2 regions of the Sinorhizobium sp. BG8 genome follow, and region 2 is predicted to be linked to the other one. Evidence: riboswitches for the same ligand, from Rfam matches in the RefSeq annotation. Region 2 holds a riboswitch; the other holds the start of a gene.
The links. Region 2 has a riboswitch for thiamine pyrophosphate ahead of thiB (thiamine ABC transporter substrate binding subunit). Riboswitches for the same ligand answer to the same signal wherever they lie in the genome.
Positions count from the first base shown of each region.

Region 1: another riboswitch for thiamine pyrophosphate. It lies ahead of thiM (hydroxyethylthiazole kinase); the one in region 2 lies ahead of thiB (thiamine ABC transporter substrate binding subunit).

Region 1 covers NZ_CP044011.1:1,089,309-1,105,136, reverse strand. The annotation lists gene ubiB (2-polyprenylphenol 6-hydroxylase) at 1-707, shown strand, start outside; gene F3Y30_RS05085 (FecR domain-containing protein) at 844-3,642, shown strand; gene F3Y30_RS26185 (TonB-dependent receptor) at 3,546-4,430, shown strand; gene F3Y30_RS05080 (potassium channel family protein) at 4,473-5,273, shown strand; gene coaBC (bifunctional phosphopantothenoylcysteine decarboxylase/phosphopantothenate--cysteine ligase CoaBC) at 5,425-6,654, shown strand; gene F3Y30_RS05070 (class II glutamine amidotransferase) at 6,733-7,551, opposite strand; gene F3Y30_RS05065 (pirin family protein) at 7,823-8,734, shown strand; gene F3Y30_RS05060 (GFA family protein) at 8,850-9,254, shown strand; gene thiD (bifunctional hydroxymethylpyrimidine kinase/phosphomethylpyrimidine kinase) at 9,273-10,091, opposite strand; partial or broken gene thiE (thiamine phosphate synthase) at 10,126-10,734, opposite strand; gene thiM (hydroxyethylthiazole kinase) at 10,731-11,555, opposite strand; TPP riboswitch at 11,603-11,699, opposite strand; partial or broken gene F3Y30_RS05040 (adenylate/guanylate cyclase domain-containing protein) at 11,873-15,150, shown strand; gene F3Y30_RS05035 (peroxiredoxin-like family protein) at 15,165-15,828, shown strand, end outside.
Region 2 covers NZ_CP044011.1:460,464-476,291, forward strand. The annotation lists gene thiP (thiamine/thiamine pyrophosphate ABC transporter permease) at 1-241, opposite strand, end outside; gene thiB (thiamine ABC transporter substrate binding subunit) at 245-1,252, opposite strand; TPP riboswitch at 1,289-1,403, opposite strand; gene F3Y30_RS02165 (thiamine diphosphokinase) at 1,589-2,245, shown strand; gene F3Y30_RS02170 (ABC-F family ATP-binding cassette domain-containing protein) at 2,249-4,072, shown strand; gene F3Y30_RS02175 (basic amino acid ABC transporter substrate-binding protein) at 4,185-4,982, shown strand; gene F3Y30_RS02180 (amino acid ABC transporter permease) at 4,992-5,813, shown strand; gene leuC (3-isopropylmalate dehydratase large subunit) at 6,071-7,480, shown strand; gene F3Y30_RS02190 (histidine phosphatase family protein) at 7,626-8,183, shown strand; gene F3Y30_RS02195 (aldo/keto reductase) at 8,229-9,059, opposite strand; gene F3Y30_RS02200 (L,D-transpeptidase family protein) at 9,186-9,701, opposite strand; gene F3Y30_RS02205 (response regulator transcription factor) at 9,891-10,574, shown strand; gene F3Y30_RS02210 (cyclic nucleotide-binding domain-containing protein) at 10,589-11,044, shown strand; gene F3Y30_RS02215 (exodeoxyribonuclease III) at 11,054-11,860, opposite strand; gene F3Y30_RS02220 (outer membrane lipoprotein carrier protein LolA) at 12,072-12,734, opposite strand; gene F3Y30_RS02225 (DNA translocase FtsK) at 12,847-15,501, opposite strand; gene F3Y30_RS02230 (ammonium transporter) at 15,769-15,828, opposite strand, start outside.

The DNA.
Region 1 (15,828 bases), 630 kb from region 2:
ACATGCATCAGGGCAATCTCTTCGTCGACGATCAGGGCATGATCGTCGCGGTCGACATGGGGATTGTCGGACGTCTGTCGCGCAAGGAGCGGCGGTTCCTCGCCGAAATCCTCTACGGCTTCATTACCCGCGACTACGTGCGTGTCGCGAACGTACACTTCGAAGCCGGATACGTTCCGGCCTACCATGACGTCGCGAGTTTCGCGCAGGCGATCCGGGCCATCGGCGAGCCGATCCATGGACAGCCCGCCGAAACCATTTCCATGGCGAAGCTCCTCACCCTACTCTTCGAGGTGACGGAACTCTTCGACATGGAGACACGCCCTGAGCTCGTCATGCTCCAGAAGACGATGGTGGTCGTGGAAGGTGTCGCGCGTACGCTCAATCCGCGCTTCAACATGTGGAAGGCATCGGAACCGGTGGTCGGCGGCTGGATCCGCGACAATCTCGGGCCGAAACGCCTTCTCGCGGACCTGCGCGAGGGCGCCCACGCCGCGCTTCGCCTGGCAGAGGCAGCACCCGAGATCGCGGCGAAGGCAGAGAAACTCTCCCTCGACCTCTCGGCCATGGCCGACAGCGGCTTCAGGTTCGATGCAGACACTGCCGAGGCGATCGGGCGTTCGGAGGCCCGCCACTCGCGTTCCGGCCGTTTTGCGCTCTGGTTGATCGCCCTGACACTCGTCTATATCGCCTGGACACTCACATAGAGCGTTGCGGCCAATCTGCATCAATGCGCTCCGGACAACCGGGACATTGCTGGGTCTCGCATCACCGTCAAGTTGACAGCTGCGCTGCAATGCACGCATAGTCCGCCCGGTCGAGAGTGGGCGATCTAAGACAGACATGCGGAATTTGAAGCTTGGCATTGCCACCTTGGCGGTGGTCGGGAGCGTGCTGCCGTCTGCAGCCGAGATCTATCCGCGCGCGTCCACGCCGGACGGTTCCGTCATTTCGCGCAAGTCGGGAGAAGAAGTCCGGTTCATCGACATTTCGAACTGGCGTTCCGTCGAAGTCAATCAGGACCTTCTGGCCGGCGATACACTTCGCACGAACGCCAATGGCCAGCTTGCCATTCTCTTCGCCGACAGGACCCAGATGCGCATGGGGCGCAACACGACGCTGCTCGTCAAGAAGATCGACGGCACCGCCAACAGCGAATTCGAGCTGAAGTCCGGAGTGTTGTGGGGACGGGCGGGCCGCGGCGGCAGCGGCCTGACCATCGAAACTCCGGCAGCGGCCGCAGCTATCCGGGGTACGGACTGGAATCTCCGGGTCGGAGGGAACGGCGAGACGACACTCTCGGTGCTCGAGGGCACCGTCGAGCTCTACAATGCCCAGGGATCAGTCACGGTCAACCAGGGCGAAGGCGCCTATGCGGCGATCGGACAGGCGCCCCGCAAGTACGTGCTCGTGGACCTCGAGGAACGGGAACAGATCCTTCTCTACGGCGAACTGCGCGATGCGTTCGCAACGCTGCCGATAAGCGGCCTCGGCACGACGCAGACACGGGCGGAGAGGCTGCGAATTCTTGAGAAGTCACCGGACACGCGAACGCCCGAGGATTGGGTAGCCCTTGCCGAGGTTGCGCTCGGTGAGGAAGGCCGCGCGGCCGCGCGCGATGCGCTCGCGCAGTTGCGGCGCCCCCTGCCATCGCCACTCGAGGCGCGGGCGAAACTGGTCGAGGCAATGATCGCCGGCCAGGAGCTGCGCTATGCCGAAGCGGCGCGCCTCTTTGCCGAGGCGGCACCCAGCCTGCCGCGCAACCGCCGGGCAGCCGCCGCCTACGGCCGATGGTTCGCTGAAAGCCTCGCCGATCCCGACGGGCATGCGACACCACCTTCCGAAGGCGCCTATGGGGACGATCCGACGGCTGCCTTGGCCAGAGCCATTGCCGTCTTCTTCACGCGCGGCCAGGTCGAGGCCATCGAAATCCTCAGGGAGGCGGAGAAGCGTTTCCCTGAGGATGCGCGGCTACCGGCAATGCGCGCCGATCTCGCATTCCAGCTCGACCGGCGCGAGGAGGTACAGGAGGCGCTCGCGCGGGCGCGGGCCATAGACCCCGACGATGCCTCTTCGCTTCTCATCAGTGCGCGTTACAGGACATCGGTTTCGAGCGATCTCGACGGCGCTCTCAAGGAGTTGACGCGTGCGGCCGAAGTTGCTCCGGGCTCTGACGCCGTCTGGAACGAGATCGGCCTTGTCCAGAGCGAGCGCAATGCGATCGTGGAAGCGGATGCCGCCCACCAGCTTGCGATTTCGCTCAATCCGGAAAGCGCGGTTCTGCGCGCGAACTATGCCCGTTTCCTCCTGGACAATGATCAGGTGAAGGCTGCCAAGGCCGAGATCGACATCGCCGAGTCCCTCGATCCGCAATCCTATGCCGTGCTTGCCGCGAAGGGTCGCTATCTGTTGCGGATCGGCAAGACCACAGAGGGCGAGCAGGTCCTTCTCGAGGCCTCCGCCGTCAATCCCACCTATGGCGACAGCCTGATCGGGATTGCGATCGCCAGCTATCAGCTGGGCTCCGATGCCGAAGCGACGCAGGCGCTGGACAACGCCGACCGGTTCGATCGCGACAACCCTTCCATTCCACTGATCCGCGCCGGCATTGCCATGGACCAGTACCGCGCCGATGACGCGATCATCCAGGCGCGCGAGGCGTTGCGGCGGCGCGAGGCCCGCGGCGGCTTCTATTCCGGATATGATGCGAACCGCCAGGCTAACTCCTACCTGGGGGTCACACTGGACAATCTGGGGCTCAGCGAATGGGGCCAGTACTACGCCGCTCGCAGCCGTGATCTCTTCAAGTCGTCGACCTATCTCGATGAGGCAGCCGACGGACGGGTTTCCCCTTTCATCGGCTACTATCCGCTGCTTTCACCGGACGAGCGGATACAGGGTGGATCGGGGACGGTGTCGTCCGTGATGCAGGGGCGGATCCTCGATCCGCTGTTCGTCGCTTCGGAAACACGCCGCAACTCGCTTGAGACGAGAAGCTTCTTCGAGGGCGGCATCGGCGGCGGATTCAATTCCATCGGCGGCGAGACCGGCTGGTTCAGCGACATCCTCCTGCAGGGCACCAACTATTCGACAATTCCGCTCAGCTACTACTTCCAGGGCGTGACGTCGCACCCGCAGAGCGAGCGCACGAACGACGAGAACAATCTCGAGGGGGCGGTGTTCGAGTTGGGCATGCGGCCAAGCCTTACCGATGGCATCTTCCTTTTCGCGAATACGCGCAACGTCGAGAGGGGTTTCCCGGGGCAATCCGATTTTCCGACGCCGTTTGACGAGAGAACGACCAAGGTGCGGGAAGTCGGCGGCGCCTGGAACCATGTGATTTCCGACGAGAATGTGATCCAGGCCTTCGCCGTCGCGTCGAGGACGCACACCGACCAGAGCTTCTACATGGAGAACTCTTACGGCCCCTTCATGGTGGAACAGTCTTTCCGCGACAAGAATTTGACATACGGCGTCAGCCATCTCTTCGGCGTCGGACCGCTGACGGTGCGTTACGGGCCGAGGGCAGCCGCTTCGATAGCGAAGTGTCCGAGTATTCGTGGGACCTCATCCGGAATTTCAGCTTCGATCCTCTGGAGTTTTCGAGCGACGGCGACGCGGCCCGCCTCTATGCGAACGTGACCTGGGATGTTTCGAACGACCTCCAGTTCGAGGGGGGAGCCTACGCGACCTGGATCGACAACGGCGACGTCTCTCGCAAGGTCGATCCTCGCATTGGGGTCGCCTGGGCGCCGATCGAGAACCACTGGCTGCGTGCCTACTATCGCCAGGACACGCAGATGCCGACGAACTACACGTTGTCCCCGATCTCTACCGTCGGCCTTGCGCCGCTCGACCTTTCCCTCTTCATCGGCGGCCAGACGGAGACCGCAGCGGTGCGGTGGGATGCGGAGTGGAGCGAGAGGTTTTTCACGGCCGTCGAGTACCAGCACCAGACGTTCGACGGCGTAGCCATGGAAATCCCGGGTCTGCTCGGATACTTCGACACGATCACGGGCAAGATCGACCGGTTCAGCATCAGCGCCAACTACTGGATCGGCGGCGGGCTCGGGGCATTCGGCACGATGAGCTGGAACGACAGCGAGGATACCACCCCCGTCACGGGAGGTGACTTCGGCGTTCCGCTGATCCCCGACTATGTGGGGCAGGTCGGCTTCACCTACGTCAGCGAGGCGCGCTGGAAGGCAACCGTCGCCCAGACCTTCGTGGGACCCCGCGTCGGTGCAAAAATCGGCGCCGAGATCGACGACTACAACACCACAGACATCGCATTCGGGTGGAAATCCGACAGCGGCCATCTTGAAGCGGGGCTCCAGCTCCTCAATGCCTTCGACAACGACTTCGAGGTGGCATACGGCATTCCGGGTCCCGGCCGCACGATCCTCGGCACGATCAGGGCCAAGTTCTGAGGGCTTCCTATCGCCGGTCCTTGGTATAAATTGTCGGGAATGATGGACGAGCCGCATCCAGACACACGGAGACAGCCTTTGGTCGACGCGCTTCGGCGTCGTCTCAGACAGCTTTACTTCGGCGGGGATGCATCAGCCGTCCAGTTCCAGATCGCGATGCTCTTGATCGACGTGGCGGTCATCCTGTTCTTCCTCGCCGGGCCCTACCTGCGCAAGGGCCCCTCCTACGTGGTGATCGACTTTGCCGTTGCAGCCGTCATTGCGTTCGAACTGGCGGCTCGCGCGCTGATCGCCCCCAACCTTCGCTACTGGCTAACGCGCCCGCTCACGTGGGTCGACTTCATCATCCTCGCAACACTGCTCTTTCCGAACCAGCTCTCGAACTTCGCCTTTCTTCGCGTGCTCAGGATCTGGGCCATCAGCCAGAGCAAGCTGGTCACCCTGTTCCTGCGGCGCCGGGGCTACCAGGCCTACGAGGACGTGATACAGGCCTGCGTAAACTTCGTGGTCTTCCTCTTCGTGGTGACCGGCTTCGTCTACAGCAACTTCTTCTACGCGGACGAAGGGGCCGCCGGCTTCGTGGACGCCCTCTATTTCACAGTCGCGACCGTGACCACCACAGGCTTTGGCGACATTACGCTGCCGGGGACGCTCGGAAAGCTGACCTCGATCGTGACGATGATCATCGGCATCTCGCTTTTCGTGCGCCTCGCCCAGGCGATCGTCCGCCCCTACAAGGTGACCTATTCCTGCCCGGAGTGCGGTCTTGGCCGGCACGATGCCGACGCAGTGCATTGCAAGGCCTGCGGACACATTCTCAACATTCCGGACGAGGGTTCGTGAAGGGCGTTCCGCCTCGCGACCATGACCGACGCATTGCGCACCCCGTTGCATCTTGGAATTCGACGCGGGAACAGCTACGACAGTGCCGACCGCCCGCCAGCTGGCTTTCGACGGGCGTGACAGTTCAGGCCTGCAGTATTCGGAGTACCCCATGTCCGTAGCCGGCAAACGTATTCTCCTCATCATCTCGGGCGGCATCGCGGCCTACAAGAGCCTTGACCTGATCCGCCGCCTTCGCGAGCGCGGGGCAGCCGTGCGTCCGGTCATGACCGCGGGTGCGCAGCAATTCGTGACGCCACTTGCCGTGGGCGCGCTCGCAGCCGATCGCGTCTATACGGACGTGTTCTCGCGCGAGGACGAGCAAGACGTCGGCCACATCCGGCTGGCGCGGGAGTGCGACCTGGTGATCGTCGCGCCGGCCACCGCCGACCTCATGGCGAAGATGGCGAACGGACTTGCGGACGACCTCGCCTCGACCATTCTGCTCGCCACCGATCGTCCGGTCTTGGTCGCTCCGGCGATGAACCCGAAGATGTGGGCGCATCCTGCAACCCGGAGAAACGTCGAGACGCTTCGCGCCGACCACATCCGGTTCATCGGCCCGAACAGCGGCGAGATGGCCGAGAGCGGAGAGGCAGGAGCCGGACGCATGGCCGAGCCGCTGGAGATCGTGGCACGCGCTGAAACCCTGCTCGACGACCAACCGAAACCACTCGCCGGGAGAAAGGCGATTGTGACGTCGGGCCCGACGCACGAGCCCATAGATCCCGTCCGCTACATAGCCAACCGCTCATCCGGCCGTCAGGGGCATGCGATAGCCGCAGCTCTCGCAAAGCTCGGCGCAGACGTTGCGCTGGTCACCGGTCCGGTGACCATTCCCGATCCCGAAGGCGTCACCGTCGTGCGGGTCGAGCGCGCGGAGGAAATGTTGAACGCCGTGCTCGCCGAACTTCCCGCCGACATTGCTGTCATGGTGGCGGCCGTCGCGGACTGGCGCGTCGCCTCCGAGGCATCCGAAAAGGTGAAGAAACAGGCCGACGGCGTGCCCCCGGCCCTCCAGCTTGCGGAGAACCCGGACATCCTCAAGACGATTGGCCATCATGCGCTGCGGCCGAAGCTCGTGATCGGTTTTGCCGCGGAAACCCAGAATGTGGAGGAGAACGGGCGCGCCAAGCTTCAGCGCAAGGGCGCCGACTTCATCGTCGCAAACGATGTCTCTCCAGCGACCGGCATCATGGGAGGCCCCAGAAACAGCGTCAGGATCATTTCGGCCGGCGGCACCGAACAGTGGCCCGAACTCGCCAAGGAAGAGGTGGCGGAACGTCTGGCGGCGCTGATTGCGGAGCGCACGACGGAGCCAGCGGCGAGGAAGCCCCGCTGAGGAGCGCCGCGAGGGACGGCTTCAGGGCGGAAATTGGCCGCGGCCGCGGATCTGTTGCCGCACCGCCTCGCTTCGGCCCTAGAGCGCCAGTGCCAGCTTCTCGATCGCCTCGGCGGGACGCCCGGCCGGTGAGAACAGGCAAACATCCACGCCGTCCTCATCAAGAACCACTGCGCAGCCATCAGGGATTTCCACCCAGGCCTCGCTATCATCGTTGAGGGGTTCCGATACGAGGCAGTAGCCGCCGCGGCCACCCATCGGGGCAGCGTAAAGCGTGGGTGCCCGGAAATCGGTTGCATAGCGGACGGCATAGAGTTTCCGCCCGTTCGAGAATGCGGCGGTGAAGCGCACGAGGACCCTGCGCTCGAGGTGGCCCGCCAGACGTTCCACAAAGGCAACCGTCTCGGCAACCGCCCCCAGCGGGTCGCGGTCGAGCCCGAACTGCAGTGCGAGCAGGAACAGCAATTCGGAGTCGGTGGCACCGGTCCGCGCAGCATAGAGGTCGTTGTCCAGCATGGTTTCGAGAGGCCGGCGCAGATGCTCGAAATCCGAAATCTGGCCGTTGTGCATGAACGACCAGACATCGTGGACGAAGGGATGACAATTGTCCCGCCGGGTACCGCCTCCGGTGGCGGCGCGCACGTGGGCGAGGAAGAGCGGTGATCTGATCTGGCGGGCGAGACTCTTCAGATTGCAGTCCGACCAGGCCGGCAGGATGTCACGGTAGCGCCCCGGGTGGGGGTGGTCACCATACCAGGCGATGCCGAAGCCATCGCCGTTCGTCGCCGTCTTTGCGCGCGTGGCGCAATGGGACTGTTCGATGAGGGAATGTGCAGGCGAGGAAACAATTTCTTCGAGGTAGAGCGGTTCTCCGCGGTAGGCTGCCCAGCGGCACATCAGGTTCTCGCTTCCTTCGCCGGACATCGTCAATCCGGCGCATTCATGAGGCATTAACCATAAGACGCATCCGATTGTCGGGCGTATTCGGTAAAAATGCGTTAACGAAAGTAAACTCCTGGAAAGAATCGGGCGGTTCACAGGCAACGAGGGACAGGCCAATCTTGGCGAAACTATAGCGGAGCGTGAACACTGCGTTTCCGCCGCTCATGGTTTCTGAAGCGGATGGCGGAGCCTATATTGGCCAGCAAGTCACGCGAAAGGAACCTCAATGTCGCTCAGACCCGTAAAGCACGAGAGTATTGCCCGCCCCACCATGGAAGGCGCCGGCGTGAAGCTGCACCGCGTCTTCGGCTTCGGGGATCCCTCGATGACCGATCCTTTTCTCATGATGGACGATTTCCGCAACGACGATCCCAAGGATTACATCCGGGGCTTCCCGTGGCATCCTCATCGCGGCATCGAAACGATCACCTACGTGCTTGCAGGAACCGTCGAGCACGGCGACAGTCTTGGCAATCGGGGCCTGATGGGGGCCGGCGACGTGCAGTGGATGACGGCGGGGAGCGGTATTCTCCATCAGGAGATGCCCAAGGGAGATTTCGCAGGCCGCATGCACGGCTTCCAGCTCTGGGCCAACCTGCCGTCGTCGCTCAAGATGACGTCACCGCGCTACCAGGACATCAAAGCGGCCGATATTCCGGTCGTGGTCGATGACGACGGCACCGCTGTCCGCATCATCAGCGGCAGTTTCTGGGGCAAGTCCGGGCCGGTCGACGGGATTGCGGCAGAACCAGTCTATCTCGATGTCTCCGTTCCTCCCGGGCAGAAGAAGACACTGCCGATCGATGCTTATCGGTCAGCATTCGCTTACATATTTGCCGGATCCGGCACCTTCCGCGATGCTTCCAAGCCGTTTGGCGTGAAAGTCGAGAAGGAGTTCGCCGGCGAAGAACTCAATATCCGTGACCTCTCGGGCGACCGGACCCTGGTCGTGTTCGATACCGGAGACCACATCACGGTCCAGGCCGGCGAGAAGGGTATCCGCTTCCTTCTCGTGACAGGCAAGCCTATCCAGGAGCCGGTCGCCTGGCATGGGCCGATCGTGATGAACACGCGGGAGGAGCTGCAGCAGGCCATGCGCGAGCTGCAGAATGGAACGTTCATCAAACCCGCGCACTGACCAGGCAGGCAGGCGGTGAGGCGTCACGCCTCCCCGCTTCTCTTCCCGGGTAATGCCGCAAGAGACTGTGGTATGCTCGCGGCCTGATCGACGACGCGAAAGCGGGGAAGAGCGGATGCATATCGACGGCCAATGCCATTGCGGCCACGTGACCTATGAAGCGGAGATCGATCCGCGGATGGTGTCGCTCTGCCACTGCACCGACTGCCAGCGGATGACGGGCTCGCCCTATCGTGTCACGGCCATCACCGAACGCGACAAGATCCGGATCGGCAGCAATCCGCCGAAGCTCTATGTGAAGATCGGCGAAAACGGCCGCAGGAGGCTGCAATACTTTTGCCCCGAGTGCGGTTCGCCTCTCTTCACCACGGGCACGGACGAAGACGGGGACACCTGGGGCATCCGCTGGGGCAGCATCAATCAGCGTGCGCATCTGCGCCCCAGCAGGCAGATCTGGTGCCGTTCCGCGGCAAACTGGTTCGGCGAATGCGCGGCCTTGCCGGGCGATGAGCGGGGGTAACTTACCGTTCGACGGCGATCAGGTCCCGATGCCGGCAGCAGCCCAGAGCCGATGGAAATGATGCACCGGGCCATGGCCGGACCCGACAGATAGTTGCCCGGCATCGGCCACCGCGCCCGCCAGGAAACCCTTTGCCGATGAAACGGCTTCTTCCGGCCCCGCACCCTTTGCGAGTTCCGCTGCAATGGCGCTGGAAAGCGAGCATCCTGTCCCATGGGTGTTCGCGGTCTCGATGCGCTTCGCCTCGAACCACGACAAGCCGCCTGGGGTCGCGAGCACATCGGGGCTCTCGGGGCCGCCGAGGTGTCCCCCTTTGACCAGCACATGGGTCGGCCCCATTGCGCGAAGCCGCTTCGCCTGGTCCGCCATTGTCTCCCTGTCCTTCGCTTCCCCCACGCCAAGGAGCGCGGCGGCTTCCAGCAGGTTCGGTGTCAGCACGGTTGCAAGAGGCAGGAGCCGCGTCGTCAGTGCATCGATCGCATCCGAGACAAGAAGGGCCGCACCTCCCTTTGCGATCATCACGGGGTCGATCACAATGGGTATGCCGTGATGCGGGGCGAGCGCATCGGCGACCGCTCCGGCGATCGCCGCATCAGCGATCATGCCGATCTTCACCGCATCCACGCGAATATCGGCGAAGATGGCCCGGATCTGCGCCACGACGAAATCCGGTGGCAGTGGATGCACGGCAGATACGCCGCGGGTATTCTGGGCGGTCAGCGCGGTCAATGCCGCCATGCCATAGACGCCGCACGCCGAGAACGCCTTGAGGTCGGCCTGAATGCCGGCCCCGCCGGATGGATCGGAGCCCGCGATGGAGAGGACGTTGCGGATCATCGCAGGCCTCCCGTCTCGCATTGGCGATTGACTTGCCGATTGCGCGGGTCGAGCGCTCAGGATCCGGCGTTCCACAAATGGCCGATACCACAGCAAGCCCATCGGCTCCGGCCAGGAACACATCGCCCACATGCATCTCCTTCAACCCTCCTATGGCGACAACAGGGACGGGGCATACCCTCGTCATGGCCCGCAGGCCGTCGAAGCCGATCGGCGGCTGGTGGTCGGGCTTCGTGGAGGTCGCGAAGATCGGACCGATGCCGGCATAATCGACGGTGCCCGCGTCGATACCGGCGGCAAGCGGCTCGGTACCCACGGAAAGACCGAGTATCATGGTTCGGCCGATGCGTTCGCGCGCTGTCGTAGCCGACAGGTCGGTCTGCCCGACGTGCAGACCGTCGGCACCGATCGCGAGAGCCGCCTCGATATCGTCGTTGACGATGAGCTTTGCGCCGGTGCCGGCGAGCGCGGATTTCAGCGCCCGACCGAGGTCGATACGTTCCGACGTCCTCGCGTCCTTGGACCGCAGCTGCACCATGGTGGCACCGCCGGCAACGGCCATGCGTGTCGTTTCCAGCATGCCCAGCCCCGCGCAGAGGACGGGATCGAGGACGAGGTACAGGGAGAGATCGAAGTTTTTCATGCGTTGCTCAACCTTGCTTCTGCGTCGAGCGTTGCGGGATCGAGTGCCGCAAGAGCATCGAGGAACCGCCAGGAGAATGAACCCGGTCCCTCGGCCGTCTTTCCGGCGTTCTCGCCGGCAACGGCGAAGGTCGCAAGCGCCGCAACCGTGGCTTCGAAGGGCTGCATCGGCCTGACGGCGGCAAAGGCACCGACGAGGCAGGTGAGCGAGCAGCCAAGCGCTGTCACACGCGGCATAAGCTCAGAACCTCCACCGATCCTGACGCTTCTTGCGCCGTCGGTGACGAAGTCGATGCGTCCCGTTACCGCGACGACCGCCCCGGACTGCGATGCGAGCGAACGCGCTGCATCTTCCGCCTGCTCCACGCTGTCACGGCTGTCGACCCCCTGCCCGCTCGAGCTTCCGCCGGCAAGCGCGATGATTTCGGAGGCGTTGCCGCGAATGATGGTCGGGCGGAGCGCAAGGAGCTCCGCGACGATCTTCTGCCGATATGCGGTGGCAAAATGCGCCACGGGATCGAGCACCCAGGGCTTTCCATTGGCGACCGCGGCCTGCGCCGCCGATTTCATCCCGTCGCTCCAGGCGGGAGAAATGGTGCCGATGTTGATCGTCAACCCGCCGGCGATGCGCGCGAACTCGCCGGCCTCTTCGGCTGCATGGACCATCGCGGGAGAAGCCCCGACGGCGAGCAGCACGTTGGCGGCGATGTTCATCGCGACGAAGTTGGTGATGCACTGCACGAGTGGTGGCGACGAGCGCAATTCCGCAAGCAGCGCACCCGGCGATATGATGTCGGATTCGATCGAAGATACGGTGTCCATCTTGCCCTTTCCGGGCGGGGGAAGAACACCGGGGAAACAAGCGATGGCCGGGTCCCCAAGCGACTCCCTCCGCCAGCATTATCTGGTTCAGGTTCAAAGGGTACTTCTCAGCCCGCCTCGCGACGAACGCCCCTGTCTCTCGCGCCCCTTTTCGCAGATGAGCGCCGCACTGTCATTACAAAAATTCGCAGCCTTCTCGACTAGCGGCATGCATGGCATCCGCTTGCCAACCGGAAATGCGAGGCTCATTATCCGTGACTGTCGGCGCTTCGCTTGAACCGGAGCACGCCGGCCAAGGCTTTCGGGACCCAAGTCCGATGAATTGCGCCGCATGCGGGTTCGATATCCAGAGCGGTTTTGCCTTTTGTCCCCGATGCGGGGCAAGACAGGCGCGTGCCTGCTCCGCATGCGGATACCTCTGCCCGCCTGAGTTCGCCTTTTGCCCGCAATGCGGAACGAGCGTCGCTCCTCCCGGAAACGGCAACGGCGTTACGCCAGCGCATGCAGAACCCGTGGAGCGACGTCAGGCGATCGTTGAGCGGGGAAGTACAGCTGCTTCGCCGAAGCAGGCCGATGCCGATCGCCGTATCGTGACCGTCCTCTTCGCCGATCTCTGCGGCTTCACCGCGCTCGGCGAGCGACTGGATCCGGAAACGCTGCGCGCTCTCCAGAACGAGCTTTTCGAAGAGCTGAACGACACGGTGAACAGATACGGGGGCTATGTCGACAAGTTCATCGGCGATGCGCTGCTTGCGCTCTTCGGTGCACCGGTCGCCAACGAGGGAGATCCGGAAAGGGCTTTGCTTGCCGCTCTGGACATGAAGCGCCGGGTCGCGCGGATCGAAGGCTTATGGAGCCACCGACTGCGCCAACCCCTGCCACTCCACATAGGCGTCAACACGGGCCCGGTCGTTGCCGGCACGCTCGGTGCGGGCGACAGCAAATCCTATTCGGTGACCGGCGACACCGTGAACACGGCGCAACGCCTTCAGGCAATGGCTGGACCGGGCGACATACTGGTCGGCGCGGTGACAGAGCGACTTACCCGGCACGCCTTCTCCTTCGAAGGTCTCGGAACCTTGCCGTTCCGGGGAAAGGCCGAAATGACTGCCGTCTACCGGCTCGAGGACCGCATCGCGGCAGCGCTGACACCGCGGGGACTGGAGATCCTCGGCCTCCGGGCTCCCATGATCGGACGCGACACTGAACTTTCAGCCATGGTTCGGTGCCTGGAGCTTGTGCTCGACGGTGCGACCCAGTTGGTTCGGCTGATCGGCGAGGCCGGGATCGGCAAGACGAGGCTTGTGAAGGAGTTCCTTGCCTCCATCGCCGACGACCCCAGGTTCTCCGACGTGGTCGTCCGTCAGGTGGCCTGCTCCTCACTCGGCGACCCATCCTACGGAACGCTGGCCTCGATCTTGCGGTGTGCCTACGGGATCGATCCGGCGGCATCGCTCGACCTCTCCCGCCAACTGCTCGAAAGGGGTCTCGGCTCGCTTGGGCTCGATTCTGAACAGATCGAACGATGGCGCCCGCTTTTCCTGTTCACGATGGGGTTCGGGGATCCAGAGGGCGTACTCACGCACCTTGAGCCCGACCAACTGCGCCGGCAGATCTTCCACGCGACCCTCACGATTTTCGAACGGCGGTTGCAAAAGGCGCCTTTGGTCCTGGTCATCGAGGACTTGCACTGGGCCGACGTCGCCTCGCTGGAAATCCTTCGCTTCGTAATGGACCGGCTCGGCCGGAACCGGCTCATGCTTCTCATCACCCACCGACCGGCATTCGAGACCGATATCCTGAATTCGGCCAAGGCGAGCCTGACGACCATCCGCCTCGTCCCGCTCGGGATCAGCGACAGTTCGGCTTTGCTCTCCGCACTTCTCGGCGGTAGCACGCCCGCAAACGAAATGCGTGAGCGGATCGTGGCGCGCGCCAGCGGAAACCCATTCTTCCTGGAGGAAATCCTCCGAAATCTGATGGAGTCGGGAGCTCTTCCAACGGATGGGACAAATCCGATGGCCCCTCAAGGAGACGCGGCGGCCGAGATACCCCTGACGATCCAGGCGCTGATACTCGCCCGCTTCGATCGCCTGCCGGCCGATGCGCGCAGGCTCGCCCAGGCCGCCGCGGTGATCGGCACCAGTTTCGACATCGGCCTCCTGAGATCCCTTGAGCTTGGGCAGGGCGACCTAGAAAGCGGCATCAATCTCCTCTGCGAGGCAGACATCCTGGAGGAAACGGCGGATGACGCGGCGTTGTCCTTTGCACGCTATCGCTTCCGGCAAAAGCTCTTCCACGAGGTCATCTACGACAACCTCCTCGTCAAGCGACGCAGCGAGCTTCACGGCCTGGTGGGCGAGGCGCTGGAGCGCAGAACGGGCGCACTTGCCCATCACATCGAGCAGACGGCGGCACTCGGCTACCACTTCGTCCGCTCGACAGCCAAGGCAAAGGGCGCAACCTACCTGATCGCGGCAGGGGATCTCGCCCGCAAGGCCTATGCCAACGAGGATGCAGTCAGGCTCTACGCCGAGGCGCTGGCCGCCCTCGATGATCGCACCGACGATCGCTGGCTCATTCCCTGCGAACGGCTGGCCGATCTTTCGGGGCAGGCGGGCCGCCGCGACACCGCCGTTGCCCACTACAACGCCCTTCTGGATGCCTATCGGGTCCAGGGCAATCCCGCCAGCGGGTCCCGGATCCTGCGCAAGCTCGGCCGACTTGCCTTTGACGCTGGCAATCGCGACCGGGCGCAGTCGCATTTCTCCGAAGCCGCCAGTCTCTTGGACGAGGCGGACGCGCCGATCGAAGAGGCGGAGCTCTGGCATGAGCGCGGTCATCTGGCCTTCCGCACCGGGGAGTACGCGCTTGCGGTCGAGTGGGCGGACAAGGCACTGCGGTGCGTTTCGGCCTGCCCGATCGATGCTTCTGCCGCATACCGGGAGGAACTGGCGCTTGCCACTGCGAATGCCCTTAATCTCAAGGGGATCGCGCTTGCCCGGATGGGGCGGAACCGCGAGGCGATCGCGGAAGTCGAGAACGGCGTGAACACGGCGCTCGATGCGGACCTGCCCGGCCCAGCCTGCCGGGCTACACCAATCTGAGTGTCCTCTACACCGATACGGATCCGGCGCTTGCGATCGACGTTTGCACCAGGGGATACGCGATGGCGAAGAGGATCGGCGATCTAGGACATCAGGCGCGGCTGCTGACAAACCTCGCAGTGGCCTACTGCACGTTCACGGACCGCTGCATGACGGAAGGGTTGCCGGCGGCAAAGGAGGCGCTGGCGCTCGATCAGGACCTCGACCAGCGCGATCACCTCCCCGTCCCCATGCTCGTGCTCGGGCAGATCTATCAATGCCACGGGCAGGCTGATCTGGCACGCAAACACTATCTGCAGGCGCTCGAGCTCGCCCGCGACAGCGGTGAGGCACAGCTGCTGTTTCCGTGCTATGATGGGCTCGCAACGCTCAGCCTGGATTGCGACGACGTAAAGGAGGCCGAGCGCTACTTCGATCTGGCGCAGGAGATCTGCGCGCAGCACGGACTCAACCCCGAAGCGCTGATGATCCTGCCGTTTCTCGACTAGCGAGGGTTCCACCCATGAACGAAGAGAAGCTGGAAAGACCGATGCCGTTGCAGCTGGGAGAACGGGCACCAAACGTCGTACTCGAAGCCATTACCCGGGGTGGCACGGTCGCAATCGACGATTTTCGCGGGCAAACCCCTGTTCTCGTGGGACTGTTCCGTGGATTGCAATGTCCGTTCTGCCGCCGACAGATTGCGGCGATGGCGAACCTCGCGGGTCCGCTGCGGGAAAAAGGCATCGACAGCCTCACGGTGGTGAACACGCCCGCGGACCGCGCGCGGCTCTATTTCCGCTATCATCCCCTGCCGAGCTTTCTTGCCGCCTCCGACCCGGACCGGATTTCGCATCGGGCCTTTGGTCTGCCCAATCTCGAGTTCACCGAGAATGAGGACGAGTGGCCCCGGAAGGTCTCCATGCCCACTGTCTCATCGATGCGCATCGACATGCCCGGCGAACTGCCGGAACCGATGAATCTTGAGACGGCAGCTCCCTACCTCAATAAGCTGGACGGTTACGACTGGACCGAGGACGACGACAAGACGAACACGCTGGCAGGCGGCCAGCTGATCGGCGAATTCCTGCTCGACCGCGACGGCATCGTCCGGTGGGCCTTTACTGAAGCCGAAGGCGGCGGAAGCCTGATGTTCGGGGTGCCGAAGCCGCAGGACGTGATGGCGG
Region 2 (15,828 bases):
GTGCCAGCGCCCTGGCGACCGGAATGGCGAAAGCCACGGACAGGAAGGTGGAAAGGAACGCCTGCAGGAGCGTGAAGCGCGCGACCCGCCAGACATAGGCATCAAGCAGAACTTCCCCACTTCGTTGGCCGGCACCGTTCGCCAGGAGCACCGCGATCGAAATGCCGACGAACGAAGCGACGAAGCCGAGGACAAGAGCCCCGGCCCCACGCACAAATCGCTTCTCGGCACGAGAATACATCGGTCAGTTCGCACTCATGGCCGACAGCCATTCGTCGATCCAGGCCTTGCGGTGCGCGGCCACCTCGTCCGACCCGAGAAGGAGTGTCTTTTCAGGCTTCACCAGCTTGCCGAAGGCATCCGGGAGCGGATCCTTCGTTGCACCGACCGGCATCATCCAGTTCGTCTCGGGGATGATCGACTGGAAATCGGGTCCGGTCATGAACGACAGGAACTGGCGCGCAAGATCCTTGTCGTCGCTTGTTTTCGTCATTCCCGCGACTTCGATCTGGACATAGTGCCCCTCCGTGAAAGAGGCCGCCTGATAGCGGTCCGTGTTCTCGGCAATCATGTGATAGGCGGGCGACGTCGTGTAGGAGAGCACCATCGGCGCCTCGCCCTTGGTGAAGAGCCCGTAGGATTCGGACCAGCCCGGCGTGACCGTGAGAACACGCGGCTTGAGCTTCGTCCAGGCTTCCGCGGCCTTGTCGCCATAGACGGACTTCATCCAGAGAAGCAGCCCGAGACCCGGGGTCGACGTGCGCGGGTCCTGGATGACGATCTTCTCATCCGGATTGCCCTCGACGAGCTCCTTCAAGCTGTGAGGCGGATCCTTGAGCGCATCGGTGTCGTAGATGATTGCGAAGTGCCCATAGTCGTAGGGAAGAAAGGTATCGTCCGAGAACCCGCCTGGAACGGTAAGCCCTTGCGGCGAAAGACCGTGCGGCTCGAAGAGACCTGTTGCCTTCGCCTCTGTTATCAGGCTTGTGTCAAGACCGAGGACGATGTCCGCCTTCGTGCTTTCACCCTCGAGCTTCAACCGCGTCAGTAGCTCGACCCCATCGGCGACCCCGACCCATTCGACCTTGCAGGCGCATGATTTCTCGAACGCGGCTGCGACCTTCGCTCCCGGGCCCCATTCCGCGACGAAGCTCTCATAGGTGTAGATTGTCAGCGTTTTTTCGGCCGCGAGGGCCGAAGCCGAAAGGCCGGCGGCAAGTGTCGCCACCATTGCAAAAAGTTTCACGCGCATCAGCGCCTCCTCTTCCAAGTGAACGGGAATAGCGCGCTGATCGAGCCGTCTAATCCCTCCGCCGGTACAAGCCGGATCAGGTTCCGCGGGTTGGCCCGAAAGCCTCTCAGCCGGTAGATCTAAGGATCGTCCGGCACCCCGTTAGAGCAACAAAAGCTTTAGACCCGCCCCCTTGGCTTGGCAAGGCCCGGTTCTTCACAAGCTCCTGCACCGAAGTCCTCCGTGAAACCGCAGGATAGAACCCGGACAATCGGTCGAACGCGCGGGAGCGGGAAGCGCTCCACGGTCGAACGGGAAAATGCGGATTTTCCTTTGGCAGCGGATGCGCTATGGGCAATGCCCATGAACGATCAGACCTTTGTCATTCTCCTCGGCGGAACACTCGAGCCAACGCCACGTTTCAAGGCCGACATAGCCGGCGCGCGCTTCGTCGCGGCCGACGGCGGCATGCGCCACGCCACCATGCTGGGCGTACGGCCTGAAGTCTGGGTCGGCGATTTCGACTCGAGTTCTGCAGGCCTCATAGCCAACTGGCCAGACGTGCCGCGAGAACCGTATCCGGCAGCAAAGAACGAAACCGACGGAGAGATCGCAGTCGCGGCGGCGCTCGCCCGCGGCGCGAAAAGCATAATACTCGCAGGCGCACTGGGCGGGGAACGCAGCGATCACGCCTTCATGCACATGCTGCTCGCACTCCGGCTGGCGGAGCAGGGCCTCGAACTGAGGCTCACTTCCGGCGAAGAGGAGGCCTGGCCGCTGCTTCCGGGAACCAATTCCGTTTCGTTGCCCAAGGGCAGCCTGTTCTCCATCCTCGGCTTGTCGAGCCTGGACCGGCTCTCCATCGCCAACGTCCGCTATCCGCTTTCCGATTTCGATCTGCCGTTCGGCTCTTCACGCACAATCTCGAACATCGCTGAGGGGACCGTGCGCATCTCACTCCGTGCCGGGCGGGGCCTCTTGCTCGCCCGCCCGTACGACCTGTCAGGAGCCTGACCCTTGGCACCACCTATTCTCAAACTGACCGACATCTTCCTGAGCTTCGGCGGCACGCCACTGCTGGCGGGCGCCCAGCTCCAGGTCGAACCTGGCGACCGCATCTGCCTCGTCGGGCGCAACGGCTCAGGAAAATCGACGTTGCTGAAGATCGCCGCCGGTCTGGTCGAGCCGCAGTCCGGAGAGGTTTTCCGCCACCCCACGGCGACGATCCGGTACCTGCACCAGGCGCCGGATTTCGAAGGATATGACACGGTTTCCGCCTATGCGGAGTCGGGTCTCGGCCCGAGCGACGATCCCTACAGGGTCGCCTATCTCCTAGAGCATCTCGGACTGACCGGCTCGGAGGACCCCAGAAGCCTTTCGGGCGGGGAAGCGCGCCGTGCGGCCCTTGCCCGCGTCCTGGCGCCGGAGCCCGATATCCTGCTGCTCGACGAGCCGACCAACCATCTCGATCTGCCGACGATCGAATGGCTGGAAGGTGAACTTGCGAACAGCCGCTCGGCTCTCGTGCTGATTTCGCACGACCGGCGTTTCCTCGAAAAGGTATCGAACGCGACCGTGTGGCTTGATCGCGGCACCTCGCGACGCCTGGACCGTGGATTCGGCCATTTCGAGGCCTGGCGGGACCAGGTGCTGGAAGCGGAGGAGCTTGAACAACACAAGCTCGGCAAGGCCATCGAGCGCGAGGAACACTGGCTTCGCTACGGTGTGACGGCAAGGCGCAAGCGCAACATGCGCCGTCTTGGCGAGCTACAGGACATGCGCAGCAAGTATCGTGGGCACAAGGGACCGCAGGGAACCGTCCAGGCGACGCTCTCCGACGCCAACGAGTCCGGCAAGCTTGTCATTGAAGCCGAAAAGATTACCAAGAACTATGGCGAGCGCACGATCGTCGCCCCGTTCTCCATTCGCGTCCATCGCGGCGACCGCATCGGCCTGGTCGGCCCGAACGGCGCCGGCAAGACAACGTTGCTCAAGTTGCTGACGGGGCAGACCCCGCCCGATGCCGGCACCGTCAAGCTCGGCACCAATCTGGAGATGGCGACACTCGACCAACGGCGCGAGGAGCTCGATCTGGACGACACGCTTGCGCACTACCTGACGGATGGTCGTGGCGAGAACCTCCTCGTCAATGGCGAACAGCGTCACGTGACGGGCTATATGAAGGAATTCCTGTTCCAGCCGGAACAGGCACGCACCCCGATCCGGAACCTGTCGGGTGGTGAGCGCGCGCGGCTGATGCTCGCACGCATCCTGTCGCGCCCGACGAACCTGCTGATCCTGGACGAGCCTACCAACGATCTCGACATCGAGACCCTGGATCTGCTCCAGGAAATAGTTGCCGGGTTCCCGGGAACGGTCATCCTCGTCAGCCACGATCGCGACTTCCTTGACCGGACGGTCACGTCGACGATCGCACCCTCCAATCCCGAGGCGCCCGACGGCCGCTGGATCGAGTATGCCGGCGGATACACCGATATGATGGCGCAGCGCCGCGGCATGCAGGAAGAGCGCCGCAAGGCGGAGCGCGCCGAAAAGGCAAAAGAGCAGCCTGCGCCCGCCGCGGAAGCAAAAAGCGCGGCAAAGGGTAAGCTCTCCTACAAGCAGAAGTTCGCCTTGGAGAATCTGCCCAAGGAAATGGCCAAGGCGGAAGCGGAGATCGCAAAGCGCGAAACCAGAATGGCCGATCCCAATCTTTTCACCAAAGACCCGGATGCCTTTTCGAAGATTGCGGCCGAACTCGAGAAACTCCGCGACGGACTGGCACGGATGGAAGAGGAATGGCTCGAGCTCGAAATGCTGAGGGAAGAACTGGAAGGCTGACGGCGGGCCTGGGCAAACCATCGCTCGTCGGCGTGCCGCCGCATGCTTGCGGCTTGCCTACAAGCAGAGAATTGTGACAGTCTCGGCAGCCACAATTTTCAGGAGTTCATTCATGTTTTCCCGACGCACGGTCATTGCCGGCCTCGCCGCTGTCCTGTTTTCATCTCTCCCTACCATCTCTGCAGATCTTCCTGATCTCGGTGGCAAGACGGTCGTGGTGGTGACGGAGAACGCCTATCCGCCGCTGCAGTTCGTCGATCCCAAGACAGGCCAGCAGGTGGGATGGGAATATGACGCGATGAACGAGATCGCCAAGCGACTCAACTTCAAGGTCGAGTACCAGAACACCAGTTGGGATGCGATGATACAGGCCGTGTCCGATGGCCAGTACCAGATCGGCATGACCGGCATTACCATCAAGGACGAGCGCAAGGAAAAGGTCGATTTCTCGGATCCCTACATGCGCTCGGAGATGTTCATGCTGGTGCGCGGCGACGAGACGCGCTTCGACGACGCCAAGAGCTTTGCCGGACTTGAGGATGGCCTCGTCGGTGCACAGCCGGGGACGACGCCTTTCTATGTCGCGGTCTACAATGTTCTCGACGGCAACGAGCAGAACCCGCGCATCAAGCTCTTCGAAACTTTCGGCGCGACGGTCCAGGCGCTCAAGGCGGGCGACGTCGACGTGGTGCTCACGGACGGCACCGCCGGCAAGGGCTACGTCGATGCATCGGGCGGCGAACTGAAGCTGGTCGGAGGCCCGCTCGGCACGGAGGACTTCGGCTTCATCTTCGCCAAGGGCTCGGATCTCGTCGCCCCGGTGAATGCGGCAATCGCCGCGTTGAAGGCGGACGGCACGCTCGATACGCTGAATAAGAAGTGGTTCCTCGACTACAAGATGGGCCAGTAAAGCGGAGCCATGGCATCCGCGCCTGCCTCATCCCGGCAAGACAAGGGCGATTATCCCTGGTGGCTGGTTGCCCTTGCCGTTGTTGCCGCCGTTCTGGCCGCAGTCATCGCGACGAACGATCTCTATGTGCAGGTCCTCAGCACCGTCGCAAAGGGTTTGTGGGTAACGATCTTCGTCACGCTGGTCGGCTTCATTCTCGCAACCCTCTTGGGTCTCTGCATAGCCTTGCTCGGACTGTCGGAGCGCGCAGCCTTGCGCCAGGTCGCCCGCTTCTACACGGAAGTCATTCGCGGCGTGCCGATTCTCGTGCTCCTGTTCTACATCGCATTCGTCGGCGCGCCGGCGGTTGTCGCCGTGATCAACTTCGCCATCAGCCCGCTTGTCTCATGGGGTGTCGCCGAGCCGATGCAGGTCAGGGACGTGTCCCTGATGTGGCGCGCCATCATAGCCCTGATGATCGGATATTCCGCGTTTATCGGAGAGGTCTTCCGGGCGGGCATCCAGTCGGTGGACAAGGGGCAGGTCGAGGCTGCCAAGGCGCTCGGCCTCTCGCGGGTGCAGCGGTTCCGACTCGTCGTCTTCCCGCAGGCGATTCGTGTCATTCTTCCACCGCTCGGCAACGACTTTGTCGCAATGGTGAAGGATTCCTCCCTCGTCTCGGTGCTCGGCGTCGCAGACATCACGCAGATGGCGAAGGTCTATGCCTCGGGCTCCTTCCGCTTCTTCGAGACCTACTCGATCGTCGCCTACATCTATCTCATCCTGACGATCGGGCTGTCGCTGGCACTGAGGGCGCTGGAGAAGCGTCTGCGCCGGGCTTATGAGCGGTAGTCTCCATCTGGCGCACGGCCGATTCTCTGCGATTGCCGAGCTGTCAAAAAATTGATATGTGCACCTCCATGGAATCCAAGTTCGGATGCATTGGGACGCGTATCGTCGTGCTGCAGGATCACAAGCGCCTGCCGGCACGCTTCTTCTCGTGCATTTACGGCGCGCTCAACAGCCGCCTACCCTGATCCGGTCAGGTTTCGCAGCCCAGTGCTGCGTCAATTTCCCATATCTTTATGCTGCAAATCGGATGAAGAGCCATGAGCGCACCCCGTACCCTCTACGACAAGATTTTCGACGACCACATCGTCAGCCGCCAGGATGACGGAACCTGTCTTCTCTACATCGACCGTCATCTCGTCCACGAAGTGACGTCGCCGCAGGCCTTCGAAGGTCTGCGCATGGCCGGCCGCAAGGTTCGCGCCCCGCAGAAGACGCTGGCGGTCGTGGACCACAACGTACCGACCACGCTTGACCGCTACGAAGGCATCAAGAACGAGGAAAGCCGCATCCAGGTCGAGGCGCTCGCCCATAACGCTGCCGAATTTGGCGTTGAATACTTTTCCGAGCACGACAAGCGCCAGGGCATCGTCCACATCGTCGGTCCGGAGCAGGGCTTTACGCTGCCGGGCATGACCATCGTCTGCGGTGACAGCCACACCTCCACGCACGGCGCTTTCGGCGCGCTGGCGCACGGCATCGGCACGTCGGAAGTCGAGCACGTGCTCGCCACTCAGACGCTGATCCAGAAGAAGGCGAAGAACATGCTGGTGCGCGTCGATGGCCAGCTTCCGCCGCACGTGACCGCCAAGGACATCATCCTTGCCATCATCGGTGAAATCGGCACCGCCGGCGGTACCGGCCACGTCATCGAATTTGCCGGCGAAGCGATCCGGTCGCTTTCGATGGAAGGCCGCATGACGGTCTGCAACATGACGATCGAAGGCGGTGCACGCGCAGGCCTGATCGCCCCGGACGAGAAGACCTTCGAATACATCAAGGACAAGCCGCTCGCTCCGAAGGGTGCGGCGCTCGACCAGGCCCTCGAATATTGGAAGACCCTCAAGTCGGACGAAGGCGCACATTACGACCGCGTGGTGGTGCTCGATGCCGCCAACCTGCCGCCGATCGTATCCTGGGGATCTTCGCCCGAAGACGTGACCTCGGTTCAGGGTGCGGTTCCCAATCCGGATGACATCCAGGACGAAAACAAGCGTACGTCGAAGTGGCGCGCACTGGACTACATGGGCCTGAAGCCGGGGACGCCGATCACCGATATCGCGATCGACCGCGTGTTCATCGGCTCCTGCACAAACGGCCGCATCGAGGACCTGCGCGAAGTCGCCAAGGTCGTCGAGGGCAAGACCGTCGCCTCGACCGTCAACGCCATGATCGTTCCGGGCTCCGGCCTCGTGAAGGAGCAAGCGGAGGCGGAAGGCCTGGACAAGATCTTCAAGGACGCAGGATTCGACTGGCGGGAACCGGGTTGCTCGATGTGCCTCGCCATGAACGACGACCGACTGAAGCCGGGTGAACGCTGTGCGTCCACGTCGAACCGCAACTTCGAAGGCCGTCAGGGCTTCAAGGGCCGGACACACCTGGTATCGCCGGCAATGGCAGCCGCCGCCGCGATCGCCGGCCACTTCGTTGACATCCGCGAGTGGAAGTAATCGCAAGCGTTGCGAACAGGATCGAAGCCGCCCCTAAAACGGGCGGCTTTTTTTGTTATCTTATGAAATGAGACGCCTATGGGGATCGTGCCCCCGTAGTGTGAGGGAGAAAACGACATCGCAGCCATAGCGAAGGGAGGACACATTGCCAGAGCAGAAGAAGGCGAAAGCCTCCAAGGGCCCGCATCGCCTGATCCTCCTGCGCCATGCGAAGTCCGCCTGGCCTGACGGCGTTGAAGATCACGACCGCCCCCTCGCCCTTCGCGGTCAGAAGGCTGCACGCGCGATGGGTGCCTATATGACGCGCAGCAATATCGTTCCCGATCTCGTCCTCGTTTCCACATCGCGCAGGACACAAGAGACCTGGGATCTCGTTGCCAGGGAGCTGGATAACATCCATGAAGTGAGGCGTAGCGTTTCGAAGCTCTATGCGGCCGGAGCGGATCAGCTTCTTTCGATAGTTCGCGAGATCGAGCCGTCCTATAACACGGTCATGCTGATCGCACACAATCCGGGACTTCAGGACCTCGCCGTCCGCCTGGTCGGCGAGTGCGATCCCGAGGTGTTCGAGCGTTTGCGGGAGAAGTTCCCGACGGGCGCTCTCGCTATCATGGAATTCGAGATCCGCAGCTGGGAGGAAATCTCGCCCGCCTCGGGTCGCCTCGTGCAGTTCACCACGCCGAAATCGCTAGCGCGCGCCTGAAAGGGATGCGCCCCCGGGATGCCACCCGGAAGCGCGATCTTTGCCTCAGAACGTTGCCGTGTTCGGGTCAGGTCCGATGCGGCCGCCCGCATTTTCCAGCTTGGCGATTGCCGCGAGGTCGTCCGCGTCGAGCTTGAAATCGAAGACCTGGAAATTCTCGGCAATACGCGAAGGCGTCACCGACTTCGGAATGACCACCAGGCCGTTGTCGATATGCCACCGGATGATGACCTGGGCAGGCGTGCGGCCGTGTTTGCCGGCGATCGCGCCAATGACGCTGTTCGAAAGGAGGGCGCCCTGTCCGAGCGGGCTCCAGGATTGCGTGACGATGCCGAGCTTTTCATGCGCCGCTCGTGCCGCCTTCTGCTGGAAGTCCGGATGAAGCTCGATCTGGTTTATGACCGGGGTCACGCCGCTCTCGCCGATGATGCGCGCGATATGCTCCGGATAGAAGTTGGAGACACCGATGGAGCGAGCCCTGCCCTCCTCTTTCAGGCGAACGAAGGCCTTCCACGTTTCCACGTATCGGCCACGCTGCGGCGAAGGCCAGTGAATGAGGTAAAGATCGACATAGTCCGTGCCCAGTCGCTTCAGGCTCTGGTCGAACGCCTTGAGTGTTGAATCGAAACCCTGATCGTCATTCCAGAGCTTCGTCGTGAGGAAGATCTCCTTGCGATCCACGCCCGATTTGCGGATGCCCTGGCCGACGCCTTCCTCGTTCCCATAGATGGCGGCGGTATCGACGTGGCGATAGCCCGCTGAAATGGCGGCTTCGACCGCCGTCACCGCGACATCGTTGGGCGTTTGCCACACGCCAAGGCCGACCTGCGGTATCGATTTTCCATCGTTGAAGGGGATGGTCGTTTGATTGCTCACAATAGGTCTCCACAGTTGAAAGCGTGATGAAAAGGTTCGGATGAAGCCGAACTGGCTCGCGAAGATGTCCGCTGCCGAATGGGCGGCTTCGCCTACATAGGGATCCAGGCCGCGGATTTCACCACTTCAGATTACTTTGAGCGGTGTTCCAACGCGGAGATATCGCAGGAGCCTTCTCAGATCCGAAAGCTCCAGCGCGACGCAGCCCGCTGTTGGCTCGTAGCCGGGACGAATGAGGTGAAGGAAGATGGCTGATCCACGCTCACGCCGGCGGGAGGTAATGTTCCAGTCGAGTACCAGGCAGATGTCGTAAAGATCATCCTTGCGCATCATGTCCTCGGCGCTCGCCTTGAAAGGCGATTTCACCAGCCGATTGTAGGCAGGGTGGCCGGACTGATCGCACCAGAGCATATCCGAGCGGGTTCGTCTGAGCGGCAGAGCGGTCGGGAGTGAACGCATCCTGTCACCCCGCACAAAGCCGTAGAGCAGCTTCATCGTTGCAATCGGGGTGGCGCCGTCTCCTTCACCCTTGAACGCGGTCGTCCCATTCCGCCCGATCGCGGCTTCGGCACGGAACTCGCCGTAATGGAGGATTGCACGATGCTTCGCACCGACCGCCCGCCGCACCACGATCGGCCGCATCGGCTTGCGTCTCTTCCCGCCCGCTGCTCTCGATTTTGCCATCATGCCGGTCACATTCTTTTGCCTTGCCCACGACACACAACGCGCGCATAGGTCGCGCCCGCTGGCGTCGTTTTGCATACCCCGCGAGCGTACTTGCCAAAAGCCCAATTTGGCTTAGTTTTCGAGTGAAATGCAGAAAGGACCCCTATGACATCCCGGACCATCCTTCTCGTTGACGACGACAACGACCTGCGGGAGACACTCGTTGAGCAACTCTCTCTCTACGACGAGTTTACGATCCTCCAGGAGACGACGGCAGCCAAGGGGATGCAGGCAGCCCGGAGCAATCAGGTCGATCTGCTGATCATGGACGTTGGCCTGCCCGACATGGATGGTCGCGAGGCGGTGAAGCTTCTGAGGAAAGGCGGCTTCAAGGCGCCGATCATCATGCTGACCGGCCACGACACCGATTCCGACACGATTCTCGGGCTGGAAGCCGGCGCGAACGACTACGTCACCAAGCCCTTCCGTTTCGCTGTCCTCCTGGCGCGCATTCGTGCCCAGCTGCGCCAGCACGAGAGCAGCGAGGACGCGACCTTCACGGTAGGACCATACACGTTCAAGCCCGGCCAGAAGTTGCTGACGATGGAAAACGGCCAGAAGATCCGCCTCACCGAGAAGGAAGCGGCCATCATCCGCTATCTCTATCGCGCCGATCAGCGGGTGGTGACGCGCGACGTGCTCCTCGAGGAAGTTTGGGGCTACAATTCCGGAGTTACGACCCACACGTTGGAGACGCACGTCTACCGCCTCAGGCAAAAGATCGAGCGAGACCCTTCCAATGCGGAGATTCTCGTGACAGAGAACGGCGGCTACAAGATCGTACCCTAACCGGAGCACCGGCTTTGGCTCTCAACGACGATATCGCCCTATTCTCGAAGGTACCGCTTTTCTCGGGCCTGTCGGAAGACAAGCTGCGGCTGATGGCCTTCGGTGCCGAGCGGCGGCGGATCGTTGAGGGGCAGACGCTGTTTCGCGAGGGAACCTCGGCTGACTGCGGCTTTGTCATCGCGAGCGGCCTGTTCCGCCTCACGTCGATGGCACGCGACGGCTCGCCCCGCGACGAAGGAAAGGCTGGTGCCGGCACGTTACTCTCCGAACTTGCGATGATTTCTGCGGTCGAGCGCAAGTACACGGCGGTTGCGGAGGAAGACAGCGATGTCATCCGCATCAACCGGCCGCTCTTTCGTCGGATGCTCGAGGAGTATCCAGACGTGGCCGTGATTGTAGAGGCGCGCATCCGCGCCAATCTGGAAGCCATGATCGGCAGGGTCAGCAGCACCGCCCACCGCTTCGCCTGACGGCGTCGGTCAGAGATCGAACGCGGCGATGACCGGCACGTGGTCGGACGGCCGCTCCCAGCCCCTCGCCTCCCGAAGAACCGAGATGTCCGACAGGTGTGGTCCAAGATCCGCCGACGACCAGATGTGATCGAGGCGACGGCCACGATCCGCCGCCGCCCAATCCTGCGCGCGATAGCTCCACCAGGTGTAAAGTTTCTGGTCGGCGGGAATCTTCTGGCGCATCAGGTCCACCCATCCTCCCTTCGTCATCACCTCGATGAGGCCATCCGTCTCGACAGGCGTATGGCTGACGATCTTCAGGAGTTGCTTGTGCGACCAGACATCGTGTTCCAACGGTGCGATGTTGAGATCACCCACCAGGATTGACGAGATACCCGCCTCAGCTTCGGCACGAAGCAGCTTCATTTCCTCCAGGAAATCGAGCTTGTGGCCGAATTTCGCATTGATTGTCCGGTCCGGTTCGTCGCCGCCGGCCGGTACATAGAAATTGTGGAGACGAATAGCCTTGCCGCCGTGATTGAAGACGACCGACACGTGCCTGGCATCACCCACGCCGCAATAGTCGCGCCGCTCCACCAGTTCCGTCAGCGGCAGCCGCGATATGGTGGCGACGCCGTGATATCCCTTCTGTCCATGGATGACGATGTGCTCATAGCCGAGCGCCCTGAGGGGCTTGGACGGAAAGAGATCGTTCGGGCATTTCGTTTCCTGGAGGCACAGGATGTCCGGCGCATGGGTCTTCAGGAAGTGCTCGACCAGCGGCATCCTCAGTCGCACGGAATTGATGTTCCAGGTCGCAATCGAAAGTGCCATGCCGCATCCCTTGTCCAGGCGCCCGTCACTCGGGCCGATGCAAAGGCTCTTAGAGCGACGGATGCTCAAATGGAAGCAGTCTGCCGGATTGAATCTTGCTGAAGACCGAGGATTTGTTGACGGCCGCACATTGAGCTGCGGGCGGGACCGAAGCTTACGATCCCGGATAAGACCCAAAGGCCATCCCGCTGCCTGAAAAAATGGCCGGTCGTTACTTGCGAATCTCGTCGTAGGGTATGTCGAAGATGCGGGGGGCGAGTTCCACTCCGGTCTTCACGTTGAAGATCATCACCGAGGTATCCTTGCCCTGTGCATCCGTGATCGTCCACTGGCGCAGGTCGTAGCTCTTCGGATCGAACATCATGGTGATGGTGGAATCGCCGAACATGCTCTTGTCGCCGAGCACGATGGTGGTGAGGTCTGCCTCTTCCTTGACGTTGCGCACCATCTTGGCCGAAAGGTCGATCTTCTCCGCAAGCAGAAGCTTCAGCGGCGTTTTCGAGAGGGGATAGATATCCCAGGTCTTCAGCTTGCGATTGCCGATCACCACGGATTTGCCGTCGGAGATGACACGCATGGGCGACGGATCTTCATAGTTGAAACGGATCTTGCCGGGGCGGTCGATGTAGAACTTGCCGCCGGTCTGCTCTCCCCGCGGACCGAACTGGACGAACTCGCCCATCATGGTCTTCACGGAGGCGAAATGATCGGCGATCTTCTGCGCCGCACCCGAAACCTGCGCCTCAGCTTCGTCCGGCCGGAATGCCGATGAGCCGACGGCGAGCACGAAAGCGACAAGACCAACGAAATCGCGCCGCGTGAGGCCAGCGCGACCAGGTTCAATGGCGGGGCCGCGCGTTTCGGTTTTGGTCATCTCGATCTCCTTCATGTCGCTCTCATGTGCGGCAAGTACGGCGCCATCAAGGCGCACCCTGCCATCGTCCCAGTCCCGCCTTTGAACGCGGTGGGTCTGCCTGCCGTTCCGTTCAGCGTTCGGTGATTTCCGATTCGGTCGGAACCAGGATTTCCCGCTTGCCGGCGTGGTTTGCGGGGCCGATCAGCCCTTCCTGCTCCATCCGTTCGATCAGCGAAGCCGCTCGATTATACCCGATCCCGAGGCGCCGCTGAATGTAGGATGTGGATGCCTTTCCGTCGCGCAGTACGACAGCGACGGCCTGATCGTAGGGGTCGTCGGAATCCTCCAGATTGGAGGTTCCCGCCGGCCCGCCGCCGCCGTCGTCGTCATCGTCGTCCTCGGTGATGGCATCAAGATACTGCGGGACACCCTGGGCTTTCAGGTGGGCAACCACAGCCTCCACTTCATGGTCGGACACGAAAGGCCCGTGGACACGCTGTATGCGTCCGCCGCCGGCCATGTAGAGCATGTCGCCCATTCCGAGGAGCTGTTCGGCTCCCTGCTCGCCCAGAATGGTGCGGCTGTCGATCTTGGACGTCACCTGGAAAGAAATGCGCGTCGGGAAATTTGCCTTGATCGTGCCGGTAATGACGTCGACGGACGGGCGCTGCGTCGCCATGATCACATGGATACCGGCAGCGCGCGCCATCTGCGCCAGCCGCTGGACGGCGCCTTCGATGTCCTTGCCCGCCACCATCATCAGATCCGCCATTTCGTCAATGATGACGACGATGTAGGGCATCGGCTGGAGATCGAATTCCTCCGTCTCGTAGACTGCCTCGCCGGTCTGGCGGTCGAAGCCGGTCTGAACGGTGCGCGTGATCGCCTCACCCTTGGCAAGTGCCTGCTCCACGCGGCTGTTGAAGCCGTCGATGTTGCGGACACCGATCTTCGACATTTTCTTGTAGCGCTCCTCCATCTCGCGCACCGTCCACTTGAGCGCGACCACCGCCTTCTTCGGATCGGTGACGACAGGCGACAGGAGATGGGGAATCCCGTCATAGACGGAGAGCTCGAGCATCTTCGGATCGATCATGATCAACCGGCATTGCTCGGGCCGCAGACGGTAGAGCAGCGAAAGGATCATGGTGTTGATCGCGACCGACTTGCCCGAACCGGTCGTACCGGCAACGAGCAGGTGTGGCATCTTGGCGATGTCGGAAATGACCGGCTCGCCGCCGATCGTTTTTCCGAGCGCCATTGCGAGCTTGGCCTTGCTGCCCTCGAAATCGCGGCTGGCGATCAGCTCGCGCAGATAGACTGTCTCGCGGCCCATGTTCGGCAATTCGATGCCGATCGCATTGCGGCCGGGAACCACGGCGACGCGCGCAGCAATCGCGCTCATCGAACGGGCGATGTCGTCTGCAAGCCCGATGACCCGCGATGACTTGATCCCGGGCGCAGGTTCGAGCTCGTACAAGGTAACCACCGGGCCGGGACGGACATGAATGATCTCGCCCTTGACCCCGAAATCCTCGAGAACGCCCTCAAGCATGCGGGCGTTCTGCTCGAGCGCATCGGCGGAAAGGGTCGCATCCCGTGCAACGCTCTTGGGCTCGGCGAGCAGATGGAGCGGCGGCAGCTGGAACCCGTCAGGTCCCGCGAAGGAGGCCTGCGCCTCCCGTTCCATCCGCTGACCGACCTTCGGCCTGGGCGCAGGGGTGGCGACACGGCGGCCGCCGGCAGCGGTCGCACGCGCCGGTGCCGGGCGCGGCGCCCAATCGGAGGCAACATCGTCGTCATCCGGAAGGATGCCGTCGGGGCGCTGCAGATCGTCGTCCATGTCGAAAGGTATGTCGTCGTCTTCGGCGGCGATGGAGGGCGGCACGATCCTTCGGCGCTCGGAAGCGTCCATGGACGGTTCCAGCCGTTCTCCTGGCGCTCTTGCAGCCTTTGCACGGGTTGGCTCGTTCAGCGTGCCGAACTCGTCGTCATTGAAGTCGTATGGTTGCTCGACCGCGCGAGAACGGCGCCCGGAGAAGCCGAACAGGCGTCGCATCCGCGCCTGCCCCGTGTACCAGACGTGTGTCAGGGCGCCGGCAACCACCATGAGCGGACCCTCGCCATCTTCCTCCTCGTCAGGCCCGGCGATGGTGCGCGCCCTGCTCTCCGGCTGGACTGCAGGCACGTCATCTTCTTCCTCGACGGGATCGACGCCGATGAGCCCGGCGCTGTAGATCAGCAGCCAGCAGGCCGGCACGGCTATGATGGCCCCAAGCACGCTCGCAAGCGTTCCGGTCGGGTAGGCGCCGGTAAAGAGCGCCGGAAGGCGCAGGATCATGTCTCCGAAGACGCCGCCAAGGCCATTGGGCAGCGGCCAGGTCGGGGGAGCTGGTACGCAGCTCAGCGCGGCCGCAGAAAGAATGGCGCCGCCGAGCCAGGCGGCGGCCCGCTTCGGTATGTGGTCGAAACGCTTACCCTTGATGAGGATGAGGCCCCAGGACACCGCCGGCAGCAGGGCGAGCACGCACCCAAGTCCGAAGAACTGCATGAACAGGTCGGCGAAGATCGCGCCGGAATAACCCAGGATGTTCGTGGGATCTCCATCCGAAGCGTAGGAGAGGCTGGGGTCGGATACGTTCCATGTCGAAAGGGCGGCAATTGCGAGCGCCAGCGCAAGAAACAGGCCGAAGCCCGCGAGCGCCTGGATCTGCCGCCACACGAAGGTTGACAGGACGAATCGTTCTGATCGGTTGTCCAACATTGCCGAAGTACTTCTGCCCATGTTTGTAAGCCCGCTGCCCGCTCTGCCCGGATGCGCATCCCCACGACGCAGGGACATGCATGATGCGCGACCCTAACAAGCGAAGCCTTAATGTCGTGTTAACCATGGCAGACCATCAGGCCCTCGCCGGCGAGAATTCGCTTCAATCGCCCTTCGCCGAACGAAAAAGGCCCGGACCAAGGTCCGGGCCAAGTACGGTACGCTTGCGCATGACCGCGACAGGATTTTTGAGCGGCGGCAATCGTTGGGCGTGCCGCCGCGAGTTTCTTAGGCGTGGTAAGCCGCTTCACCGTGCGATGCGAGATCGAGACCTTCGCGTTCGGCTTC